3 regions of the Caldifermentibacillus hisashii genome follow, and region 1 is predicted to be linked to each of the others. Evidence: riboswitches for the same ligand, from Rfam matches in the RefSeq annotation. Region 1 holds a riboswitch; each other region holds the start of a gene.
The links. Region 1 has a riboswitch for S-adenosylmethionine ahead of NSQ14_RS09795 (hypothetical protein). Riboswitches for the same ligand answer to the same signal wherever they lie in the genome.
Positions count from the first base shown of each region.

Region 2: another riboswitch for S-adenosylmethionine. It lies ahead of NSQ14_RS16810 (methionine biosynthesis PLP-dependent protein); the one in region 1 lies ahead of NSQ14_RS09795 (hypothetical protein).
Region 3: another riboswitch for S-adenosylmethionine. It lies ahead of NSQ14_RS04410 (5-methyltetrahydropteroyltriglutamate--homocysteine S-methyltransferase); the one in region 1 lies ahead of NSQ14_RS09795 (hypothetical protein).

Region 1 covers NZ_CP155467.1:2,078,309-2,086,089, reverse strand. Annotated here, with positions in the region: gene NSQ14_RS09810 (VUT family protein) at 1-406, shown strand, start outside; gene NSQ14_RS09805 (hypothetical protein) at 516-806, shown strand; gene NSQ14_RS09800 (gamma carbonic anhydrase family protein) at 928-1,455, opposite strand; SAM riboswitch class I at 1,766-1,889, shown strand; gene NSQ14_RS09795 (hypothetical protein) at 1,981-2,325, shown strand; gene NSQ14_RS09790 (aminotransferase class I/II-fold pyridoxal phosphate-dependent enzyme) at 2,322-3,824, shown strand; gene speE (polyamine aminopropyltransferase) at 3,833-4,492, shown strand; gene speB (agmatinase) at 4,676-5,536, shown strand; gene NSQ14_RS09775 (YitT family protein) at 5,948-6,802, opposite strand; gene NSQ14_RS09770 (hypothetical protein) at 7,538-7,781, shown strand, end outside.
Region 2 covers NZ_CP155467.1:3,475,182-3,482,962, forward strand. Annotated here, with positions in the region: gene NSQ14_RS16785 (methyl-accepting chemotaxis protein) at 1-265, shown strand, start outside; gene NSQ14_RS16790 (DUF5367 family protein) at 584-997, opposite strand; gene NSQ14_RS16795 (TetR/AcrR family transcriptional regulator) at 994-1,584, opposite strand; gene NSQ14_RS16800 (Gfo/Idh/MocA family protein) at 1,790-2,776, opposite strand; gene NSQ14_RS16805 (Cof-type HAD-IIB family hydrolase) at 3,119-3,964, shown strand; SAM riboswitch class I at 4,357-4,462, shown strand; gene NSQ14_RS16810 (methionine biosynthesis PLP-dependent protein) at 4,521-5,669, shown strand; partial or broken gene metC (cystathionine beta-lyase) at 5,666-6,873, shown strand; gene NSQ14_RS16820 (energy-coupling factor transporter transmembrane component T) at 7,161-7,781, opposite strand, start outside.
Region 3 covers NZ_CP155467.1:940,319-948,099, forward strand. Annotated here, with positions in the region: gene NSQ14_RS04400 (glycosyltransferase family A protein) at 1-541, shown strand, start outside; gene glf (UDP-galactopyranose mutase) at 1,044-2,153, shown strand; gene NSQ14_RS04410 (5-methyltetrahydropteroyltriglutamate--homocysteine S-methyltransferase) at 2,373-3,473, opposite strand; SAM riboswitch class I at 3,603-3,706, opposite strand; gene NSQ14_RS04415 (DUF4317 domain-containing protein) at 3,989-5,146, shown strand; gene NSQ14_RS04420 (helix-turn-helix transcriptional regulator) at 5,376-5,585, shown strand; gene NSQ14_RS04425 (hypothetical protein) at 5,582-6,004, shown strand; gene NSQ14_RS04430 (hypothetical protein) at 6,333-6,563, opposite strand; gene NSQ14_RS04435 (dimethylarginine dimethylaminohydrolase family protein) at 6,877-7,749, shown strand.

The sequences.
Region 1 (7,781 bases):
AAATAAATATGGCAAGGGAAAAACGTATCTGTTAATACTTATTGCCCTGATATTGTCTGCCGTTTCATCTTATCTCTTAGGTGACACCTTATGGATTGTGATGGCTTCAGCTTTATCATTTCTTATCGCCGAGTCGACGGATACCGAAATTTATTCGCGCTTAAAATTACCGATGAGTTGGCGGGTGTTATACAGCGGGCTTGTTGGTGGATTATTCGATTCAGTTGTTTTTATCATAATTGGTTTAAGTCCGCTTGGTGCCGGCTTTATTCCTTGGGAAGCAGTACCGGCAGCGATTATTGGTCAAGTGATTGTAAAAACGATCATGCAAGGCTGTGGGGCAATTTTGCTTTCTCTTATGGTAAAAAATTCCCGTTTCCGAGCATTGATTTTATCCCATTCTTAACGGCGAGTCATAAAATCCACCAGATTTCCATCAAATTTTGAATCCTTTCCATGAATAGATCGTATAATACAAATAATACTGTTCTGGCAGTGAGAGGAGATTAAATGTTATGGTTTCTACAATATTAAAATTGATTACGGGTGGCTTGGAAGCTTTTTGGGGAATACCGATTTTAGGGGGAGCCATTATTTTTAGTATGGCTTGGGCACCGCTCGGAATCATGTTTGTTTTGCATATCATTACGCTCATATTTTCAATAATGGAAAAAAGATCTTTTCATGGAAGTGTGTTAGGGATTATTACATCCTGTTTAGGTTGGATTCCATTTCTCGGAATGGCCCTTCACATTATTACAGCAATTCTCTTATTAATAGACGGATTTCGATCAAGTTTTAAATAGAAACGACCTATAGGGGCAGTCCCGGAAAGTTTTTTATAAACGGATGCCCCTATTTGAAGTGAATACAAGTACATTTTTATTAATCCCGTTAACAGTACGTATCTTTAGCAACCGTTCTTTCTTATTTATTTTTTAATTGGGAAAGAATATCAATGTACTCCTTCCCTTTTTGTACGTAAACTTCAATTGAACCTTGAATTAACATGAAATCATGATCTGACAATTCACGGGCAACTTTTCCGGGAGAGCCGACCACCAGCGAGCGGGGAGGGATTTTTTTTTCGCCGGTTATCAGTGTATTCGCACCGATAATACATTGTTCACCGATTTCAGCATCATCTAAAATAGTAGACCCCATACCTACAATTGTGTTTCTTCCAATCTTACAGCCATGTAAAATTACATTATGTCCTACTGTTACACCGTCTTTAATGATGGTCGGATGATCTTCATAAAGATGGATGGTTACATTATCTTGAATACTGCATTTTTCTCCGATAATGATGGGCCCTTCATCACCGCGTAAAACGGCATTAAACCATACGGAACTTTCCTTTCCTATTGTTACATCACCAATTAAATATGCCCCCGGAGCAATAAAAACACTATCGTGAACATTTGGTGTTTTTCCTTTATAAGGAATTAACATAGTTTTGCCTCCATTATATGAAAGATTTGTATATTACTATTTTATCAATAATTTGATAAATTCCAAGTTCCTATTTAAGGTTTGCACCCAAAAAGGTTATTTGAAAATATTTTACAAAATATTTAATAAATATATCTATGAGGATAAAAAATATTGTGCCATTCGTATATGATTTATAGAAATGTTTACTTTCTTGGAGTTTATGGTAAACCTATAAACGTGCAAAAAAATTTTATTAAGACATTTCCAAAATAAATTGACATGTCTTTTTAAATCCTTTATTATTATTCCAGCATAAATAAAAGTTTCTCTCTTATTAATAGCCGTTGAGACGAGGGGTCTAAGATACGGTGGCAAACCAGTTTGGTTCACAGAACTAAATATTGGGTGCCCAACCTGAGCACAAAATGAGTACATTTTGTGAGCAATAAGAGGATAAGCAGCTGATATTAATCGAAGCTTTCCTTGCCTTTGGAGAGCTTTTTTTATGCCTAAACAAAAAAATTGTGTTAGGAGTGGTTAATATTGGCAGAGAAATTTTTATTCATATCGGAATCTGCAATAGAAGGATATCAGAATCAAATACCTGATGCAGGGCGGGATTCAACTTTCCTTCAAAAACCGTTTATTAAAGCAGCTTGTGAAGTGTTTTCACCAACAAGTACAACTCATGCGAGCAGGGAAAATATGACAACAGCTGTCCAAAATACTGTACAAATTACCTGCGCTGCATTCATTGATACAGGAAACACAAATGAACTTTGCGGAATCGTAGAGGGAACTTGTAAGGTACATGAGCAAATTTCTAATAGGGCAATGGAGTTCGACAAGGTGCTTACTACACTTAATGATAGTGGTGGCTGCCGATGATGAACAAACTACTGGAATTTGAACAACCGTTGATAAAAGCAGCGCCTAAATTAGATCACAATCAATTGCCCTTATTTCAAACACTAGTTCAATATGCCAGAAGAGATGTTACACCATTTGATGTCCCGGGTCACAAAATGGGGGCACAAATGAATCCGTTACGAATGGTTCTCGGGGATATGACAATGCGGATGGACGTCAACTCAATGAAAGAACTTGATCTGTTAAGCCATCCCCAATCGGTAATCAAAGAAGCCCAGGAATTAGCGGCTGATGCATTTGGAGCCGATCATGCTTATTTTTTAGTTAACGGTACGACAATTGGTATTATTGCCATGATTTTAGCAGCAGTAAAACCGGGTGAAACGCTTCTTGTACCGAGAAATTGTCATAAATCCGTTATGAATGGAATAATTTTGAGCGGGGCAAAACCGATATTTATTCAACCCGAAGTCGACTTGCATTTTGGGATTGCCCACGGTGTGTCTGTTAAAAATGTAAGAAAGGCATTAAATGAAAATCCGGAAACGAAAGCAATCCTTGTCACATATCCAACCTATTTTGGTGTAATGAATGAATTGGTGGAAATTTGTGAACTCGCCCACGAACGGGGTGTAACAGTTCTTGTCGACAGTGCTCATGGTGCTCACTTGGCTTTTATGCCTGATGACTATATCGATCCTCTTACAGCCGGAGCTGATGCAGTTACCGTTAGCATGCATAAAACAGGGGGTTCCTTAACCCAAAGTTCATTACTATTATTAAAAGGGAACCGAATTGCTCCGGAACGTATGCAAAAAATAGTGAATATGTTACAAACAACAAGTGCGAACTATTTGTTAATGAGTTCTTTGGATGTGGCACGAAGAGAGATGGTTCTGTTTGGAAAAAAGCGGTATAGGGAATTAAAACCGATTGTAATGGATGCTGTTCTGTCCATTGAAGCAAATTCGAACTATGAAGTATTAAAAGAAGCCTACGTGGAGAAATATTTCCAACAATCATATGATTGGACAAAACTTGTTATCCGTGTAAATGGAATTGGTTTTACCGGCTTTGATGTCTACACAATTTTAAAAGAAGAATACGGCATTCAAATGGAATTGGCTGAAGGATATGTCATTATGGCTGTGATTAGCTCGTTCGACACGAAAGAATCCATCGACAAACTAGTTTTTGCCTTGAAGGATATTGAGAAAAAGTATGGAAAACATGCAACGATCATTTCTACTCACGTCACAACAAGTGAAGTAAATAAATTAGTTCTTGTTCCGCGCGATGCTTTTTATGCTGAGCAAGAATCTATACCGATTGATCAAGCTGTTGGACGGATAAGTGCGGATACATTGATGATTTATCCGCCGGGTATTCCTCTTGTTATACCGGGAGAATTAATTTCCAACGAGGTGCTCAATCAATATCATTATTACTGTCAAACAATCGGGAGTGTATTAACTGAAGCAAAAGAGGCAAACCATATTAAAGTTGTGAAGGAATGATGTCATAAATGAATTGGTACACGGAATCGTGGAGCGATGAATGCAAATTTTCCATTGCTTACGATGAGAAAATTTATAGTGAAAAAACACCTTTCCAACAAATTGATTTTTATAAGGGTAAGGAGTTTGGCACATTTTTCACTTTAGATGGTTTGATGATGGTAAATGAAAAAGATGAATTTATTTACCACGAGATGATTGTTCACCCCGCATTCGCCACAAACCCAAATATAAAACGAGTTCTAATCATCGGTGGCGGTGATGGCGGTACGGCTCGTGAAGTTTTACGGTACAAATCGGTTGAAGAAGTGGTCATGGTTGAAATTGATGAACGTGTTTTTCGACTGTGTCAAAAGTATTTACCTGTTACTGCCGGCGGGATCGAGGAAGAGCCGCGAATGACCTTGAAATTCGAGGATGGTTTGGCTTATGTGAAAAAAGCACCCGATGCGTCGTTTGATTTAATTCTTGTTGATTCCACTGATCCGATTTCTGTAGGAGAAGGTCTTTTTACAATCGAATTTTATCAAGAATGTTATCGAGTATTAAGAAATGATGGAATCTTAATTAATCAGCATGAGTCACCATATTTTACTGAATATGCAGAAAATATGAAAAGGGCACACAAAAAGATTAAACATATTTTTCCTATTACGCATGTTTATTAGTACCATATGCCGACATATCCTTCCGGTCACTGGTTATTCGGCTTTGCTTCAAAGGTGTACGATCCGTTGCTAGATTTACACACGGAAGATTGGAAAAAATTTAAGATTCAAACAAAATATTACAATACCGAACTCCACCGCGGGCGTTTTGTTTGCCGAATTACGTAAGGGAGGCACTAGTAGATGGGGAATAAAAATATGAATATAAGTACTTTTATCGGTTGTGATAAATCTTATGAAGAAGCAAGCCTTGTTTTGTTCGGGGTACCTTTTGACGGAACAACGAGTTTCCGTCCGGGTACCCGTTTTGCAATGCAGGCAATTCGTACGGATTCATATGGTTTGGAAACTTATTCACCATATTTGGATCGGGATTTGGAGAATATAGCTGCTTTTGACGGTGGGGACTTAGACTTGCCATTTGGAAATACCGAAAAGGTAATGGATATTATTTTTGAATATAGCCGGGGCGTTTTAACTGATGGGAAGAAATTTCTAATGGTAGGGGGAGAACACCTTGTTAGTCTTTCTTCAATTAAAGCAGCATATGAAAAATATTCGGACTTACATTTGATCCATATTGATGCGCATACCGATCTACGTGAACATTATTTAGGTGAAAAACTGTCCCACGCTTCAGTCATTCGCAATTGTCATGGGTTTCTCGGTGACGGTCGGATTTTCCAATTCGGGATTCGCTCCGGTTTAAAAGAAGAATTTGAATGGGCAAAAGAACATACATATTTGGAAAAATTTTCTCTTGAAACATTTGCGGAAAAGATGGACGAATTAGCTAATGTGCCTGTTTATATTACGATTGATCTTGATGTTCTTGATCCGGGCATTTTTCCCGGCACTGGAACACCGGAACCGGGTGGAATTTCATATCGTGATTTATTAGATGCAATTGGGCATATGCAAAAATTGAACCAAATTGTTGCGGCAGACGTGGTTGAGTTATCACCACCATATGACCCTTCAGGCGCATCAACTGCAGTGGCATGTAAAACCGTTCGGGAAATGTTATTGACATTAGGGAAATAAATACGTGGGAGGTTCTTCATTCCTTACTAATGGTTAGTTGAACGGGCTGTTTATCCCACCTTTTTAAATGAAGTATCTTGATATGGGGGCTTGTCTCGCCGTTATGGTGGGAAAAAAGAATGTTAAAGACATAACATGTTGACGTTGGCTAATATGTTATGTCTTTTATTCTGTTTTTGGTTCAGATATTTTTTCGGCTTACTCAAAATGGGCCATCTATGAAAGACGTATTTTTTTACGTTTAAAATGCAAAAATGTCCGGCAAATATACGAATTCGCTTATTGCGGGACATTTTATATTTTTTCGGTGAACTAGAGAGGCTTCAGTAGCATTACCTCGCAAGCGATAATATTTTTTCGCTGACTATGACTCTGCTCTCGCCTAGAGGTTCGACAGTTGCCGAGTTTTCTTTACCAAATCTGATGAAACCGACCAATTACGTTTTGCGTTGAAATAATGCTGACAAATGATTTTGGATCTGCTGATTTCACAATTTGTTTTAATTGATGCATTTCACCTTTCATGATAACACAATACAACACTGTTTTGTCCTTTTGGGTATAGCCACCGCTTGCATTCCACATTGTCGTCCCGCGATGAAGTTCTTTTGTAATCGCCTCGTTCACTTCTTTCCCTTTATCTGTAATAATCAATAATGAGATGCGATCAACGTGGTTTAAGATAATATTATAAGTTTTCATGGATGAATAAAACGATATAATGGTGTACAAGGCAATTTCGCTATTAAAAATAAAGCCGGATAAAATAACAATAATTGTATTAATAATTAAGTTTGACTTTCCGACTGTGATATTACGATATTTTGCAATCACCCGTGATAATATATCAAAACCGCCTTCCGAACCGCCGCGACGGAGAACAAGACCACAACCGACCGCATTTAAAACCCCACCGAAAATAGCAGATAGTAAAGGATCATCCGTCCAAATATGTTTAATCGGGACTATTAATAAGAAAAACGAAACTAAACTTGTTGCTAATATTGTATAGAAGCTAAATTTTTTGCCCAGATAAATATATCCTAAGATCAGTAATGGTATATTTAAAAGGAAATAATAAACACCAACGTTAATAGGAATAAAATGGTTGAGTAATTGGGAAAAACCACTTACCCCTCCGGATAATAACCCTGCCGGTATGGTAAACATATTTAGTGCAAAAGCAGTAATAATTGTTCCAAGAACCATACAAAATAAGTCAATGAAAGTACTTATATTTGTTTTCTTTGTCATTATCGTTTCCATTTGAAATTAAACCTCGTTTTAAAAAATGATGATTTTTAGTCCTCATATATAGTAGCACCTTTACTTTTATTTAGAAAGGTATTTTTTGTGAAAAATATATCATGAATGAAGCGAATTTTTAGGGGTTGAATATAGAATTATCATGTCCTAAAATATATATTGCTTTTCATAAACTAATGATCCTGAAAATAAATAAGCAATAAACTGCCATTCAGAAAAAAATTTAAGTCGGGAAGTGAGGCAGGATTTTTAATAGTATAAGAAAGTATAAAAATACAAGTAAATAACTTGGGATTAGTTTTATTGTCTAGCTCCGAGCGCCAGCGACTAGCAAACTTCACTCCCCTCCACTACGATAAGTCAACATCGGCTCGTGACTCGCCGTGTTTCCTTTTCCTTAGAAAAAGCTAATCGCTTTTTCTTCGTGCGATGCCTATTCAAGGAAGCAAATCTGTTCTCATTGCGGGGCGCTCCAGTTTGTACGTCGCTAAGCGGGCGCTCTGCGCTTTTCTTAAAGAACATCGGTGAAATTTATACAAATGTGGCCGCAAAAATTTATATGGTTTTGCTGTGTTGTTCATGCATAATAGGTCCTTGACCAATATTCAGAAAAAATGTAAAATATATACAAAACCCTCTCTTGATTCTCCTTTCTCGTACCTCCAGTTTTCATTTTTCGTTCTGTTAACAATACCCTTCAATAATGAAAATTGTAATAATGAGAGGACTGAAGGAATGAGAACACATAATACAAATGTAGTCGAATTTGCACAAACAGTATCATGTACGAAAAAATTCCGCCATGATTATCCAATTCCGGAACCATTAAAAAAACTGTTATTAATCGATATCTATCATGACTTTACCGGTTTCGTTTTATCACAATATTTATCCGAGGCGCAACCGTTTATTGATGAGTTTTTATCTTTTCATCCAACGCAAAGTAATAAAAAATTTTCATTAGAGCAAAATCTGTTTT
Region 2 (7,781 bases), 1.4 Mb from region 1:
TATTGCAGACAGTATTGATTCAATCATTCGAAAAATAAATGATATGAAAGATGCAATCGAACAAATGGGCATGGCAAAAGATCAAACGGTAGCGGCTATTATCCATACATCCCAAGTATCAGAGCAAACGGCAGCGGCCAGTGAAGAACTTGCCGCCACTGCAGAATCCCAGTTGCAAATTTTTACAGAGTTAAAAGAAACTGCAGAAGAGCTAAGCCGTCGTTCAAAAGAAATGGAACAAAACTTGGTGAAATACCAAATATAGTTCTATTTGAGCCGGCATACGGAAACTTTTTCTAAAATAGAGGTTGGACTTTGCATAAGTGGATTCTTGAGATAATAATGATACGGATATATAATTACCCTGCCTTAAAGTTGGCGTTTCGCTGCCAGAAATGCGAGGTTTAAAGTGGGAGTTTCTCATCCCTGAGTACGAGGTTTAAAATAGCAAAAAAGAGTAATGAAGATTCACTACCCTTTTTTTATAGAAAAAAGAGAGGAATTAAGGCAAGAACCGGAATATCTCCATTTGTATAACTAAAGGGAATAAGTATACTTTACACAATTCCGAGCTGGGTACAACTTATAAAGATGAATCAATCATTTTAGTCCTTTGTAGATTTATCATGAAAGGTATGAGTAAATATAAAGCATAGGCAAATGACATCCATGCTGTAAACGCAATAACTTGGGAATCATCTAATTTTGGAAATATAAAATGATAATTGGCTAAAGTGAACGTGTCTAATGCTAGACCAATAGCCGTACCAACTATTCCAAACTTTAACGGCGCATGAGTGGATTTATCAAAGAATAGATAAACATATGTGATACCCCACAATAATAGCCCAGTTCCGGCCAGTAATAATAAAGTGCTAATTAAAAACATGTCTGTTCCGGGGCTAAAAAGAACATGTTCTCCAAAAAACACAAAAAACAATGTTGCAAAAAGCCAAACAAAGAAACCCCATATAACCGTTATAAAATAAACTTTCATCCCTCTACCCCCTCGTCAAGTAAACGATTAAGGCCGTTAAATAGTTGTTCAAGTTCCTTATATGTTTTTTCTACAGGAAAGTCCTTTCTTACTAATGCTTGTAATGCTAATCCGTCAACAATTGCATTAATGATGATTCCCCACGTTTCTAAAGTAACGCCCTCTAACGGTGATTTTGGCCATAGAGCTGATAAATTTTTAGCCAATGCATTATTTTCGGACAAAATCATCCCTCCTAATTGACTCCTTATTTTTTCGTTATTGAAGCTTGAAACAACCAAAGTGAAAAATAATTTGTGGAAGAAAGAGTCATAAGAACAGCGACTTTTGGCTGATTCTATTGCCCGATTTATCTTGAATTGAGTACTTTGTTGGGAAATTTCCGCCCATGAACGCTCACAAATGTTTTGTACAATATTTAGTAATAACTGTTCCTTCGTCCTGAAATGATAGTAAACTGTACCCTGTGTTACACCCGCCGCCTCTGCTACAGATTTTAAAGTAAATTTTTCTATCCCTACATCTACTAAACACTCCATTGCATATTTAATCAAATCCTCTTTACTTATAACGTTTGGTTTTGCCATTTTCACACCCCCTTTAGTTATCTGACTAACTAACTTAATTCAAAAAAATAATATCATCTTTTTATAAAGATTACAATATTTTATAACCCATATTAAGCAAAAATTTCCTCACAATATAAAAAGCAGGAGACCAATTCAATTATCCCCTGCAAATGATGTTTTCTTTTAACAAACGGAATTCTAGGTTAATCCGAGAAGAATTCCCTTAATTCCGGTCAGCCGGAAAGACTAAGCCGATTTGCTTCCTTGCCCGTTCCATTAATTTGCTTGTTGTCAAAGAATTGGCATATGTATTGATTTGCGATTCCGTCTTGTTTTCTTTAATTAGCTCAATAAATTCCTTTGCTTCATAATACATGGTGTTTTCGACTTGTGGGCGGCTAATATCTTCAACGGTTCCATCATTATAATGAATCTCAACTTTTGATGGCGTTGAAATTTTATCAATAACAATGGTTCCTTTTTCCCCTTGAATCTCAGATGGAATGAATGAGTTGGAAATTTTTGAGAAAGAGACAACCCCTTCCATTTCCGGATAGGAGAAAATAATCGTTCCTTCCCCATCGACACCGGATTCGAGCATATATGCATTAGCACGCAGATCCGTTGGTTCGCCAAACAACGCTACCATCGGATAAATGCAATACACGCCAATGTCCATTAATGAGCCATTGGAAAAGGCCGGATTAAAAGCATTTAGCACAATTCCCTCTTTATATTTATCATAACGTGATGAATACTGGCAAAAATTTGCAAAGTAACGGCGTACCGTACCGATTTTATGTAAATTTTCTTTGATACTTACAAAACTTGGGACAAAAGTTGTTTTTAACGCCTCCATGAAAACCACACCATGGGCTTTTGCCGTCTGAACGATTGCTTCTGCTTCTTTTACATTGGAAGCGAGTGGCTTTTCACAAATGACATGTTTTCCATGTTGCAAAAATAGAATCGATTGTTCTGCGTGAAGTGAGTTTGGACTGGCAATATAAACTGCATCAAGGACATCACTCTTTGCCATTGTTTCTAAATCGGTAAAAATATTGGTTACGTCAAATTTTGCTGCAAACGCTTTTGCCCTCTCTTCGGTACGTGAATATACAGCTACAAGCGAAAAATCCTCTATATTAGAAGCTGCATCAATAAATTTTTCGGTAATCCAATTGGTTCCGATAATTCCAAAACGAATCATAAAAATACCTCCATTATATCATTGTGATTAATTTCATAATAACATATTTAAGGCTAGAAGTGGAAAGAGTGAAAGATAGAACAGCTATGAGGAGTAAATTTATTAATCTCTGGTAGTATTGTGGAAATACGACTTATCCACAATTAGTAGAATTTTCCATTTGAATTTATCCACATTAAAGGTCAAAAACAACCAAATTTGCTTATTTTTTTAAAAAATGTGGATAACTTATTATGTTGTGTCGTGGGCTGAAGATAGAAACGGAAAAAACGACAAATAGTATGGTAAAATAAAGATGGCACCTGTTTTATTAATTCGAAAAAGGATGCAAGGAGGAACACGATGAAACTTATTGCAATCGATATGGATGGTACCCTTTTTTCTAACAATCATACAATCAGCGAAAACAATTGTCATGCTATTTTAAAAGCTCAAAGACAGGGTCATATCGTTACCTTTTGTTCAGGCCGCGCCTTACACGATATTCAAGAAATTATAAAAAAGATAAACCTCGAAGCACCTATTATTGCCGGAAACGGAGCTGTTGTTTTTCATAACAAAATCTTACAAACACTAACAATCCCTGTACATATATTGAAAAAAATTATGGACATATTTAATGATTTTCAATTATATTATGAAATTTATACAAATAAAGGTATTTTCATTGATAAAACACGAAAAGAATATTTGTATGCGGAACTGAATCGGTTAAAAGATGACCCTGTTTTCGGACCAATGGTTGAACAAATGGTTCAAGTTCAAAATGACCAAAATCATTTATTAACTGTCTCAGATTTTAGTGAGCTAAATTTTTCAATGTTAGATCCGTATAAAATGTATACTGTCAGTTTGGATGAGAAAAAACTAAATCATTTGCAACAGCGGCTTTCTGAACGTGATGATATTTCAATCACAAACGGCAGCCATCTAACCGTTGAGGTAGGAAATAAACAGGTAAGTAAAGGAAATGCCCTTCTTTTCCTCGCAAATTACTTTCAAATTCCACAAGCAGATACTGTCGCAATCGGGGATAATCTGAATGACTTATCGATGTTCAAAGCTGCCGGAACAAGCATTGCTATGGGGAATGCCACGGATTTTGTAAAAAGTCATGCGAAGTTTGTAACAAAAACGAATGATGATGATGGCGTGGCCTATGCTTTAGAAAAGTTTGTGCTTTCATAAACGGTAAATTTAGAGATGCGCCAAAATGTCCATGAAGGTCGGTTTATTGGACTTTTTTTGGAATATGTACTACAAACTGTCCATTATAGCCGCTTTACTGGACAATTTTTTTAAAAACGAGCGTGAATCTGTCCATAAAACCAGCTCTCTTGAACTTTTTCCAAAAAACGAGTATGAAACTGTCCATAAGGGGCAGTCTATTAGACAGTTTTTTAACAAAGGAGCACCATTCAGTCCATAAGGGCCGCCACGTTGGTTTCCTATAGATACGTATATTATTAATAAACTATTCCCATATAAATTATGTGCATGCTATGATTTTTCCCTTGATTATTTTAAAAAGATATTGTAAATTAGAATAAATAAAATCATTTATGAAACTGAATATCGCAATCTTATCAAGAGAGGTTGAGGGACTGGCCCGATGACGCCTCAGCAACCGGTCATTTGTCGACCACGGTGCTAATTCCAGCAGGTGAAATACCTGAAAGATAAGAAGAAACTTTCATTAACAGTTGGGGCTTCTTCTTATAGAAGTCCTTTTTATTTTCCAAAAATGTGGGGATACGAGGAGGAATCAAGCTTGGCAAATCAACATATTCAAACAAAATTAGTGCAAATCGGCAATCGAAGTGAACATATAACCGGGGCTGTTAATCCACCCATCTATTTATCCACAGCCTATCGTCATGAAGGAATTGGTTTATCCACAGGATATGATTATACACGGACGAAAAATCCAACACGTGCCTTATTAGAGGAGAGTTTTGCAAAATTAGAAGAAGGAGATCAGGCTTTTGCCTGTAGTTCGGGGATGGCGGCTATTCAGCTCGTCCTCTCCCTTTTTCAAAAAGATGATGAACTTCTTAGCTTTAATGACCTATACGGCGGAACTTACCGATTGTTCAATCAATACGAAAAATCGTATGGAATCAAAACCAGCTATGTGAAAGTGAATGATTACAACGGATTGGAAGATGCAATCACAGAAAAAACAAAAGCGATTTACATAGAAACACCAACAAATCCGTTAATGATTGAAACAGATATTGAAAAAGTTGCCCACATTGCCAAAAAACATCACTTGCTTTTCATTGTGGATAACACCTTTCTAACCCCCTATTTGCAAAAACCGATTGTGGATGGGGCCGACATTGTCATTCATAGTGCGACAAAATATATTGGCGGTCATAATGATGTCCTGGCCGGATTTGTTGTTGCAAAGGGACAGGAAATTTGTGAACAGCTTGCGACAAATCATAATGCGGCCGGTGCGGTTTTATCCCCTCTTGACAGTTGGCTGTTAATTCGCGGCTTAAAAACCTTAGCTTTACGTATGGAAGCACATCAAAACAATGCAAAACAGGTAGTCGAATTTTTAAATAACAGACCTGAAGTGACTGATGTTCTCTACCCAAGTAGAGGTGGCATGGTGTCGTTTCGATTGGCAAAAGAAGAATGGGTTGACCCCTTTTTAAGAAGTTTGAAATTGATTACCTTTGCCGAAAGTCTCGGTGGGGTTGAAAGTTTTATTACCTACCCGGCTACCCAAACCCATGCCGATATTCCGCTACAAACCCGGATGAAAAACGGTGTCGATAATCGCTTATTACGGTTTTCAGTCGGTATTGAACATATTGAAGATTTGAAGGCGGATTTAGATCATGCATTAGCGGCATTGCGTAAGGGGGCAAGTGTACGATGAGCAAAAAAAATTATGGGTTTGAAACAAAACTAATTTCTCAAGATTGTTATATTGATGGCAAAACAGGAGCAGTAAATCCACCTGTCTACTATTCTTCCACTTTTCATCAAGGACAATTCGATTCGTTTGGTCCTTTTGACTATACCCGTTCAGGAAATCCAACCCGAAAAGTGTTGGAAGAAACCATTGCCGAACTGGAAGGCGGTGTTCAAGGTTTTGCCTTTGCATCCGGAATGGCCGCGATTTCATCGGCCTTCATGCTGCTATCATCCGGGGATCATGTCATCATTTCCGAAGATGTGTATGGCGGAACGTTTCGCATGGTCACAAAAGTACTAACGAAATTTCAAATTCAACATACTTTTGTTGATATGACGGATTTAGATGCAGTGGCCGGCGCTTTTCGGCCCAATACGAAAGTTGTCTATGTGGAAACCCCGTCCAATCCGTTACTCCATATTACAGATATTAGAGGTGTTGTCAAATTAGCAAAAGCCCACAATTGTCTTGTATATATCGACAATACATTCATGACACCCCTTCATCAAAGGCCGCTTGAATTAGGTGCGGACATTGTCTTACACAGCGCCACAAAATTTTTAGCCGGGCATAGTGATGTCGTTGCGGGCTTGGCGGTGGTAAAAGATGAAAAATTGGCTGATCAATTGTATTTTATTCAAAACTCATTTGGTGCCGTTTTAGGGATTCCGGATTGTTGGGCTTTGCACAGGGGGATGAAAACATTAAGCGTGCGGATGAAACAGTCTTCAGAATCAGCACAAGTAATTGCTGAGTTTTTGCAAAATCATCCACTCGTGGAAGAGGTATTTTATCCGGGACTTGCAACACATGCGGGACATGAAATTCATTTGGGGCAGGCGACTAGTGCCGGAGCTGTATTGTCGTTCAGATTGCCCAACAAAGACATTGCCAAGACTTTTGTGGAGAACCTTGAAATCCCGGTATTTGCTGTTAGCTTAGGGGCGGTCGAATCGATTCTATCTTATCCGGCGACGATGTCCCATGCGGCGATGAGGCAAAAAGAAGGGAAAAACGCGGGATTACAGACGGACTATTACGACTTTCGGTAGGATTGGAAAATTGTGAGGATTTGGTTGCTGATCTTGCACAGGCACTCGAAATAGCAGAGAGAGCGGTTGGAGCGGGAACTGTAGCGGCTCGAACGGTTGGGAGATTTATATAAAGTTTTTATCTCGGGTTGATTGCTGTTTGGGGCATTTTTAATCTTTGGCATTGTAAGAAAAAATTGCAACCCGGGGCCGGGGTAGCGAGTTAACAACCCCGGGTTTGTAATTTGGTAGATTGACTTATCAATCCAAACTGGATACTAGAGCTTGTCATATTTTTACCCCAAAAATACTTTTACAGTAAAATAGAAGTTTACACTTTGGATTTGTAATTTTATAGATTTCTTTATCATACCAAACTTGACACTAGAGCTTGTCGTCGATTTTTATCCAAAAAATACAATTAACTAAACGGATTGTAAAACCGGCTGCCGTCATGGTAGGTAATCAGTAAGGTTGCAATTAGCAGCAAAACGAACAAAATAATTGCTGTGTAATCCCGTTTCTGAAACGGGCGGGCATTGTACCACGTTCGTTTTTTCTTTTTCCCGAATCCACGCAGTTCCATTGCATTACTGATTATTTCAATTTTTTCAAGACTTGACAAAATTAATGGTGCCAAGACGGCTGATGCGTTCTTTACCCGCTTCAGGAATTTCTCATTTTTTGACATATCAAGTCCGCGGGCTTGTTGTGCTTTGGCGATATTACGGAAATCCCGCTGAACATCGGGAATATAGCGTAAAGCAAGGGATACAGCGTAAGCAATCCGGTAGCTTACACCAATCCGATTTAAAGAAGCGGCAAATTCACTTGGGTGTGTTGTTACAATAAACAATAGCGCCGCCGGTATAACAGTCAAATATTTTAATGTAATATTCAGTTGGTAAAACAGTTGCTCCAACGTCATATTGTATCTACCGGCAAATTCAACCAACACATGACTTGTCCCGTAAATTTTAACCCCTTCTTGCGGTGAAAAAAGATAAATAGCGATATTATTAATCAGTAAGAATACGAGAAT
Region 3 (7,781 bases), 1.1 Mb from region 1:
GCAATATATCATGATGCATTCCCTTATTTACAGGACGAATTTATTAAGAGAATGCGGCTTGGAATTACCGAAACATACTTTTTATGTTGATAATTTGTTTGTTTATCAGCCGCTCCAATATGTGAAAAAAATGATTTACATCGATGTGAATTTTTACCGTTATTTTATTGGCAGAAACGACCAGTCGGTAAATGAGAAGGTTATGATAAAACGAATTGATCAACAGATAAAGGTAAATAAGCTTATGATTGAACTTGTAAAATTGGATACAATTGAAAATCCAAAGCTACGGGAATACTTGCTCAATCATATTGAAATCGTGACGGTTATTTCGGCAATTATGTTAATTCGTTCAGGTACCCCGGAAAACTTGGAAAAGAAAAAGGAATTATGGAATTTTATTAGAGAAAGAGATTTTGAACTATATCATAATCTTAGATACGGAATGTTAGGTCAGCTCATGAATTTGCCCGGGCGAGTTGGTCGAACCATTTCTGTCGGAGCCTATAAAATCTCGCAAAAAATTGTCGGCTTTAATTAACAGATTTACTTGTAAAAAAGATGGCAAGTTGAATGCACATACCTTTCAATGGTAAGATAGTTGAAAGGTATTTTTTTTACAGATAAAACCAGCATGACGGTTATAAGGGGCTGAAAAAAGTATGGATTGAGGCTACTGAAAAACTACTCGAAATAAGTTCATGACCCAAAAATATAGTATGGTTAACCGCAAAAGTATTTCTAGTTATGGCGTTCGGAAAAATTTTTTCGCACCTTTTCAGTAGACTAGAGTGCCTTTCACGGACAAAAAGGGAAGCCAAACAGCGAGAACTGTCCAATAGAGCAAGCTCTCACCGACAAAAAGGGAAGTTAATCAGGAGAAACTGTCCAATAGAGCGGCTCTCGCGGACAAAATCGCAAGTCAATCCGTAGAAACAGAGGCTGTCCAAAAAGTCACTAATTTTGACTTTTTGGACAGCCGCTTCTTCATAAAGTGAGAAACGATTTTTGTTAGTGAATTTAAATAGCAAGGTGGAAGAAAGATGAATGAGGATTATTTAGTGGTAGGTTCCGGGCTTTTTGGCAGTACTTTTGCCTATGAAGCTGCCAAACGAGGGAAAAGGGTTAAGGTCATTGAAAAGCGGGACCATATCGGTGGTAATATTTATACTGAAACTTTGGAAGGGATTCAAGTTCATAAATACGGGGCCCATATTTTTCATACAAATAATAAGGAAATTTGGAACTATGTAAACCAGTTTGCTGAATTTAATCGATACACAAATAGTCCAATAGCCAATTTTAAAGGGGAAATTTATAATCTACCTTTTAATATGAATACATTTAATAAATTATGGGGTGTGATTACCCCGGAAGAAGCAAAAGCGAAAATTGAGGAACAAAGAAAGGCTGCCGGGATTGAGAAGCCGACGAATTTGGAGGAGCAAGCCATTTCCTTGGTCGGCACCGATATTTATGAAAAATTAATTAAAGGCTATACAGAGAAACAATGGGGAAGGAAAGCGACGGAACTGCCTGCTTTTATCATCAAACGGTTGCCGGTCCGCTTTACATATGACAACAACTATTTTAATGACCGTTATCAAGGTATTCCAATTGGCGGGTATACGCAAATTGTTGAAAAAATGCTTTCAAGTGAACGAATTGATGTGGAATTGAATACCGATTTTTTTGCAAAACGTGAAGAATATTTGCAGGAATTTCCAAAAGTTATTTATACCGGAATGATTGATCAATTTTTTGATTATCAATTTGGAGAATTAGAGTACCGTAGTTTGCATTTTGAAACGACGATTTTAGACCTAGAAAATTATCAAGGAAATGCGGTAGTCAATTATACGGATGCAGAAACACCTTTTACGCGAATTATTGAACATAAACATTTTGAATTTGGCAATCAACCAATAACAGTCATTACAAAAGAATATCCGCGAACGTGGAAAAAAGGTGATGAACCTTATTACCCGGTGAATGACGAAAAAAATAATGAAAAGTATCGGAAATATAGTGAACTTGCCGGACAATTTCCAAATGTTATTTTTGGCGGCAGACTTGGTATGTACAAATATTATGATATGCACCAAGTCATTGCCGCAGCCTTATCAGTCGTGAAAAAAGAATTTCATGAATGAGATTTTTCATAGAAAGTGGCTCGGAACAGTAATTCCGAGTCACTTTTTCCTAAAAGACACAATCCTGGAATTTTACAGTGTTCTCGTATTTCTTTGGCGATACCGATATGTTTTTATTTAGCATATGGTGAATGAACCTATAACCTGTAGTGTTCCGCAAACTTCTTTGGCGGTATTTACTTATTTTTTCTTTGCCATATGGTATAAAGAACCTAATATCTACAGTGTACCCCAGACTTCTTTTGCGATATCAATAATATATTTTAATTTTGCCCATTGCTCTTCTTCCGTTAACTTATTGCCGTGGTGAGTCGAAGCAAAACCGCATTGTGTACTAATACACAGTTGTTCAAGCGGAACATATTTGGCGGCTTCTTGTATCCGTGCTTTAATTACTTCTTTGTCTTCTAGTTTTCCGGACTTCGATGTGAAAATACCAATAACGACTTTGGGTCCGCCCTTTGGTATATATTTTAAAGGTTCAAAACCACCGGACCGTTCATCATCGTATTCAAGGAAGAAGCCGTCTACTTTTTCCTTAGCAAAAAAGGTGGGGGCGATATAATCATATGGACCCTCAAATGCCCAAGCCGATTGATAATTCCCGCGGCAAAGATGGGTTGTTACGATTAAGTCATCCGGTTTTCCTTCCAGTACACCATTTGCCACACGTAATGCCAAATCAATTGATTTTTGCCGTTCATCTTCCGGAATATCCGGGATACAGTAACCGGCAATCGCAACATCATCTAATTGCAGGTAACGACAGCCGGCATTATAGAATGCTTGAATCGCATCACGGTATGCTTGAATTAGATCTTTTGCAAAATCTTCAACATCCGGATAAACTTCTTCGTTTAGAATTCCCGGATAGAAAAATTGATTCGGACTCGGAATTGTCATTTTCGCAATGGCCCGGTCGCCGACAATTTCTTTAAATTCGATAAAATCTTGCAAGTGCGGATGGTTCGGATTAAAGCTGACTTTTCCAACAACGCGGACATTATATTTTTCGGTTTCGACGCCAACAAATTGATAACCTTGTTCAGGGATATACCCTTCAACCCCGTTTAAATGCTCCATAAAATCCGTATGCCAAAATCTCCGTCTGAACTCGCCATCCGTCACAGCTTTCAGACCAATTTCAATTTGTTTATCGACAATTCGTTTGATTTCTTCTGTTTCAATGGCTCTTAATTCCTCAGCTGTAATGGTTCCTTCTTGAAAGTCCTTTCTTGCTTTATGGATTCGCTCCGGACGAAGTAGGCTCCCTACTTGATCAGCTTTAAAAGGTGCTTTTGTAATTGTTTTTGTTGTCATGATGTTTCCCTCACTTTTTTTATTTTTTTGTTAAGCTTGTCAATATGGTAAGTCACCGGTATTGACAAATGAAAAACCTCTCTTCAAGAAAGAAGAGAGGTAAACATAACGATTATAGTTTTCGATCTCTTCTTATCTTCAAGCCAAAAGCTTTCTGGAATTGGCACAGTACTTTTAATAAGTCCGCTGCCGAGGTTTCTTCGGGCCAGTCCCTCCACCTCTCTAGATAAGAATATTTGAAAATATGAAATTAATCTTGTTTATTAATATATACGTATTATTCCTATATGTCAACTATTTTTTTAAAAAATTTGTTATGGACCTTTCGCAAATAATTTTCACCCACGTATGAACTTTCTTCAAATTTTAAGCAGATGTATGAGTAAAAATAGAGAAAAATTTTTTATCCCTTCATTAGTGATCGGCTTTATCATACGTGTTGATTGTCTTCTTCCAAAATGGTGAGCATTTGCTTATAATTAGTTAGGTAGACTAATAGAGTAGGGGAAGTTCTTATGAATGTAAAAGACATCGCAAATATCCGAAAGCAATTTAAGTTAGATAATCATCTTTTGCAAGTGAAAGATATTTTTAATGTGTATATTCGAAAAGAAAGCAGTGAAATTTTTTATCAAGAATGTCATCCGTTTCCGATGTTGGACCGGGAGCAGCAAGAATTATTTATGTTGAACTTCAAAAAGGTGTTAACCGGCCAGCTGGATGTAAAACTGTTTGAGCTAAAGTTTCAGGCGGAAGCAGAGGCGCATAGCAAGGACATTCTATACGAGGCAATCCAAAACGATGATGTTGAATCCTGGAAATCACAAATGCTTCTGCTTGTTGAAAAAATGGTCAAAGATATTCAGTATGAAAAAGATATCGTAATTACGTTCATTCGCGGCGAATATTATAAACCAACCAAAAGGACGAATGAGGAGACGGAAGAACACGCAAATGATTCCGTATATACCCATCCATTTATCCTTTGTAGCATAAATCGTACCGAACAGCCGAAAAAATCACTGCTTTTTGATTTTGTTGAGCTGGAGTTTAAAGCAAATGTAGTCGTCGATTCAATTATTAATTTAACATCACCAATGTCGGGATTCCTCTTTCCTTGTTTTACGGAAAATTACACTGATATTAATCATATTTTATACTCGACAGGGAAGGCAAACCAACCGGACTATCATATTATTGAGGATGTATTGAATGCGGAACCGGTGATGACCGCTCAAGACGATAAAGCAGTTTTTGAAGAAATTGTTAAAGAAGTGGTTGGTGAAGAAGTAGAATCGTCAACACTTTCGAATGTATATGAAGAAATTAATCGAATGATGGAAGAGGAAGAGGAACAAGATATTCCAAAACTCGATTATAAAGATGTTGAGCAGGTTTTGAAAGCAAGCGGAGTTGAAGATGTAAATCCGGAAAAAGTCGAAATGGCGTTTCAAAAAGTAATTGATGATGAAAAATATGAGCTAAAGGCAACAAGCTTAGTACCAAAATCGATAAAAATTCAAACAAAGGTTGCCAATATCTCAATCAGTCCGCAAGATTTGAAGTATGTTAAACAAGTAACCGTCAGCGGCAAACGTTGTATTTTAATTGAAGTTGATGAAGATGCCGTTATTGAAGGCTTTAAGCTCATACCGGAGACGTTGTTGAGTTGAAAAGGAATCGACTGGAGTAATGAATAAAACGAAGGGTGTCCAAAAGATGTTTATCTTTATGTTCACCCTTTTTTGTTGAATGCAGCTTAGTGAAAGATAACGGTTGCGGCAATATAGATTGGATTATCGTGAAAAAATACCGATGGAGTGTAAAGATACCTTTACATTCTATCGGTATTTTAGTATTATATATGTAAAGATATCTTTACTTTTTACGGAGGTTTGACTAATGCCGGTGATTAACCATATTCGAGAAATCCGTCAAAAAAAGGGGATCTCGCAAATTAAAATGGCTGAGGATTTACAAGTTACACGTCAAACGATAAATGCCATTGAAAAAAACAAGTATAATCCCAGTCTGGAATTAGCATTAAAAATCGTTGCGTATTTTAATATGCCGATTGATGAAATTTTTATTTTACAGGAGGATGAAAAATGAGTGTAAAAGACAGGAAAAAATGGGAAACGATTTTAACAAAGTGGACGCCATTCTTTATTATTGCTTGTGGTCTTATAGGTATTGTTCTGGGCTCATTTCTTGCTTATTTTTTTCAGGGTGAATTTCCATATGATGTATTTGCCGGTGGTTTGGTTGCAACTATCATTTTGACAATAATTCAAGTGATTAAACAGAAACGCAAAAAGGATAATTTGCCAGAAGCAGATGAACGGGTTATTCACAATGTTTTTCGTTTTTTTGCATATGCTTCACATCTTTCCTTAGCTATTTTATTTATAGCTTTAGCCGTTTTCACACTTTTAGGAAACGAGTCGATTTCCATTCTTTACCTATGGATCTTTTTCTTTTCATACATTTGGATTTTCGGGATAGGTGCTATTCTCATTAAAAGAAGGTAATCGGTTATTTAAGCAGTACACATAAGCTGTTCAGGGTCTAACCGATTTTCGGTCGACCCTTTTTTACTAATAGCAGGAAAGTATAAATTTTTCAATTTCTACTTTCCTAACACATAAGTGCACAAGGAAAGCTTCACTGGAATACATCGCAGCCGAAAAAATTTTATATTTTTTCGGTGATTAGAGAGACTTCGGTAGCATTACCTCGCAAGCGAAAATGTTTTTCCACTGAACTACGGCTCTGCCAACGCCTGAAGGCTCGGCAGTCACCGAGTTTTCTTTATAAAAATATTGATGACTGCTCAAAAATATAATAATTTCCATAATATTAAGAGGCTAACTCCATATATTCCGCAACAAACCGAAAAACATTTTGATAGTCCAATTTTCCATTTTTATACAAAAGTTCTGCGCGTTGAATTTCTGCTTCTGCAACCTGTGATTTTACCTTTACCTCCCTTAAAGTAATCGTACCGTTTAATAACTCCAGAGCCCATTTTTTTAAATTTTCATTATGAGATTGATATAAAACGTAGGATATATAACTAATCCGATCCAATGCAAACTCCCCCTAAAAAGTTTTTATTCTCTTAAATATAATTCTTCAATAGGATAGCTTCTTCCTTCTAAAATTTCGAATGTTTTGTCTACAAATATCTACATGTTTTTACATGAATTACATCCAAAAAGGTACTACAAAATATTGTCCGTTCGCTTATCTTTTTTAATAAAAGAGCTTTTTGGCTGTACCCTTACATAAATTTCACAGTAAATTGGAAAAATAAAACGATACTACGGATAAATTAAATATCTTTCATGCGATTTTTTAAGATAAAATTGCTACTTTTACGATCATAATGGGAGGGTTATAATTGGAACCGTATGAAACAATTCCACCACAAAAAATCCACTGTTATACGGAATACGATGTATTGAAAAAAGTAATTGTATGTCAACCGCAATATATGACAATTCGAGATGTTATTAATGAGACCCAAAAGCATTTTAAGAATGAAGGGATACATATTGAAAAAGCTTTGGAACAACATAACCAATTTGTTGATACATTAAGGCAAAATCATGTTGAAGTCTATTTACTCCCCTACCATCGGAAATATCCTGAGCAAGTGTTTACAAGGGATATCGGTTTTGTTCTCGGAGAAACAATATTTGTTGCTGATATGGCAAGTAAGGTTAGAAACGGAGAAGAAGAAGTCTTGAAACGGTGGTTAGAGGACGAAGAAATTTCTTACTATAATATTATTGGTCATCAAATTGAGGGTGGCGATGTCATTATTGATCGTGACCGCATATATATCGGGTTAAGTGACAGAACCAAAAAGGAAGCGATTGAACAGATTCAAAAACTGTTGAATAAGCAATTTGAGATTATTCCGGTTCACTTTCATGAAAAATATTTGCATCTGGATTGTGTGTTCAATATTGTCTCACCTGATGTTGCTTTAATTTTCCCGGGAGCATTGGATCAAGAACATATTGGAAAATTAAAAGAGCGATATGAATTAATTGAAGTAACAGAGGAAGAACAATTTACACTAGGAACAAATGTTTTATCAATTGGCAACCGGAAAATTATTAGTCTCCCGGTTAATAAAAAAGTCAACGAAGCTTTGAGAAATCACGGTTTTGAAGTCATCGAAGTCGATATAACAGAAATCATTAAATCAGGTGGCTCATTCCGGTGCTGTACATTGCCGATTGAGAGAGAAAGTACAAAAAATTAGTAATAAATGGACCGGGTATAGAAATAACTTGG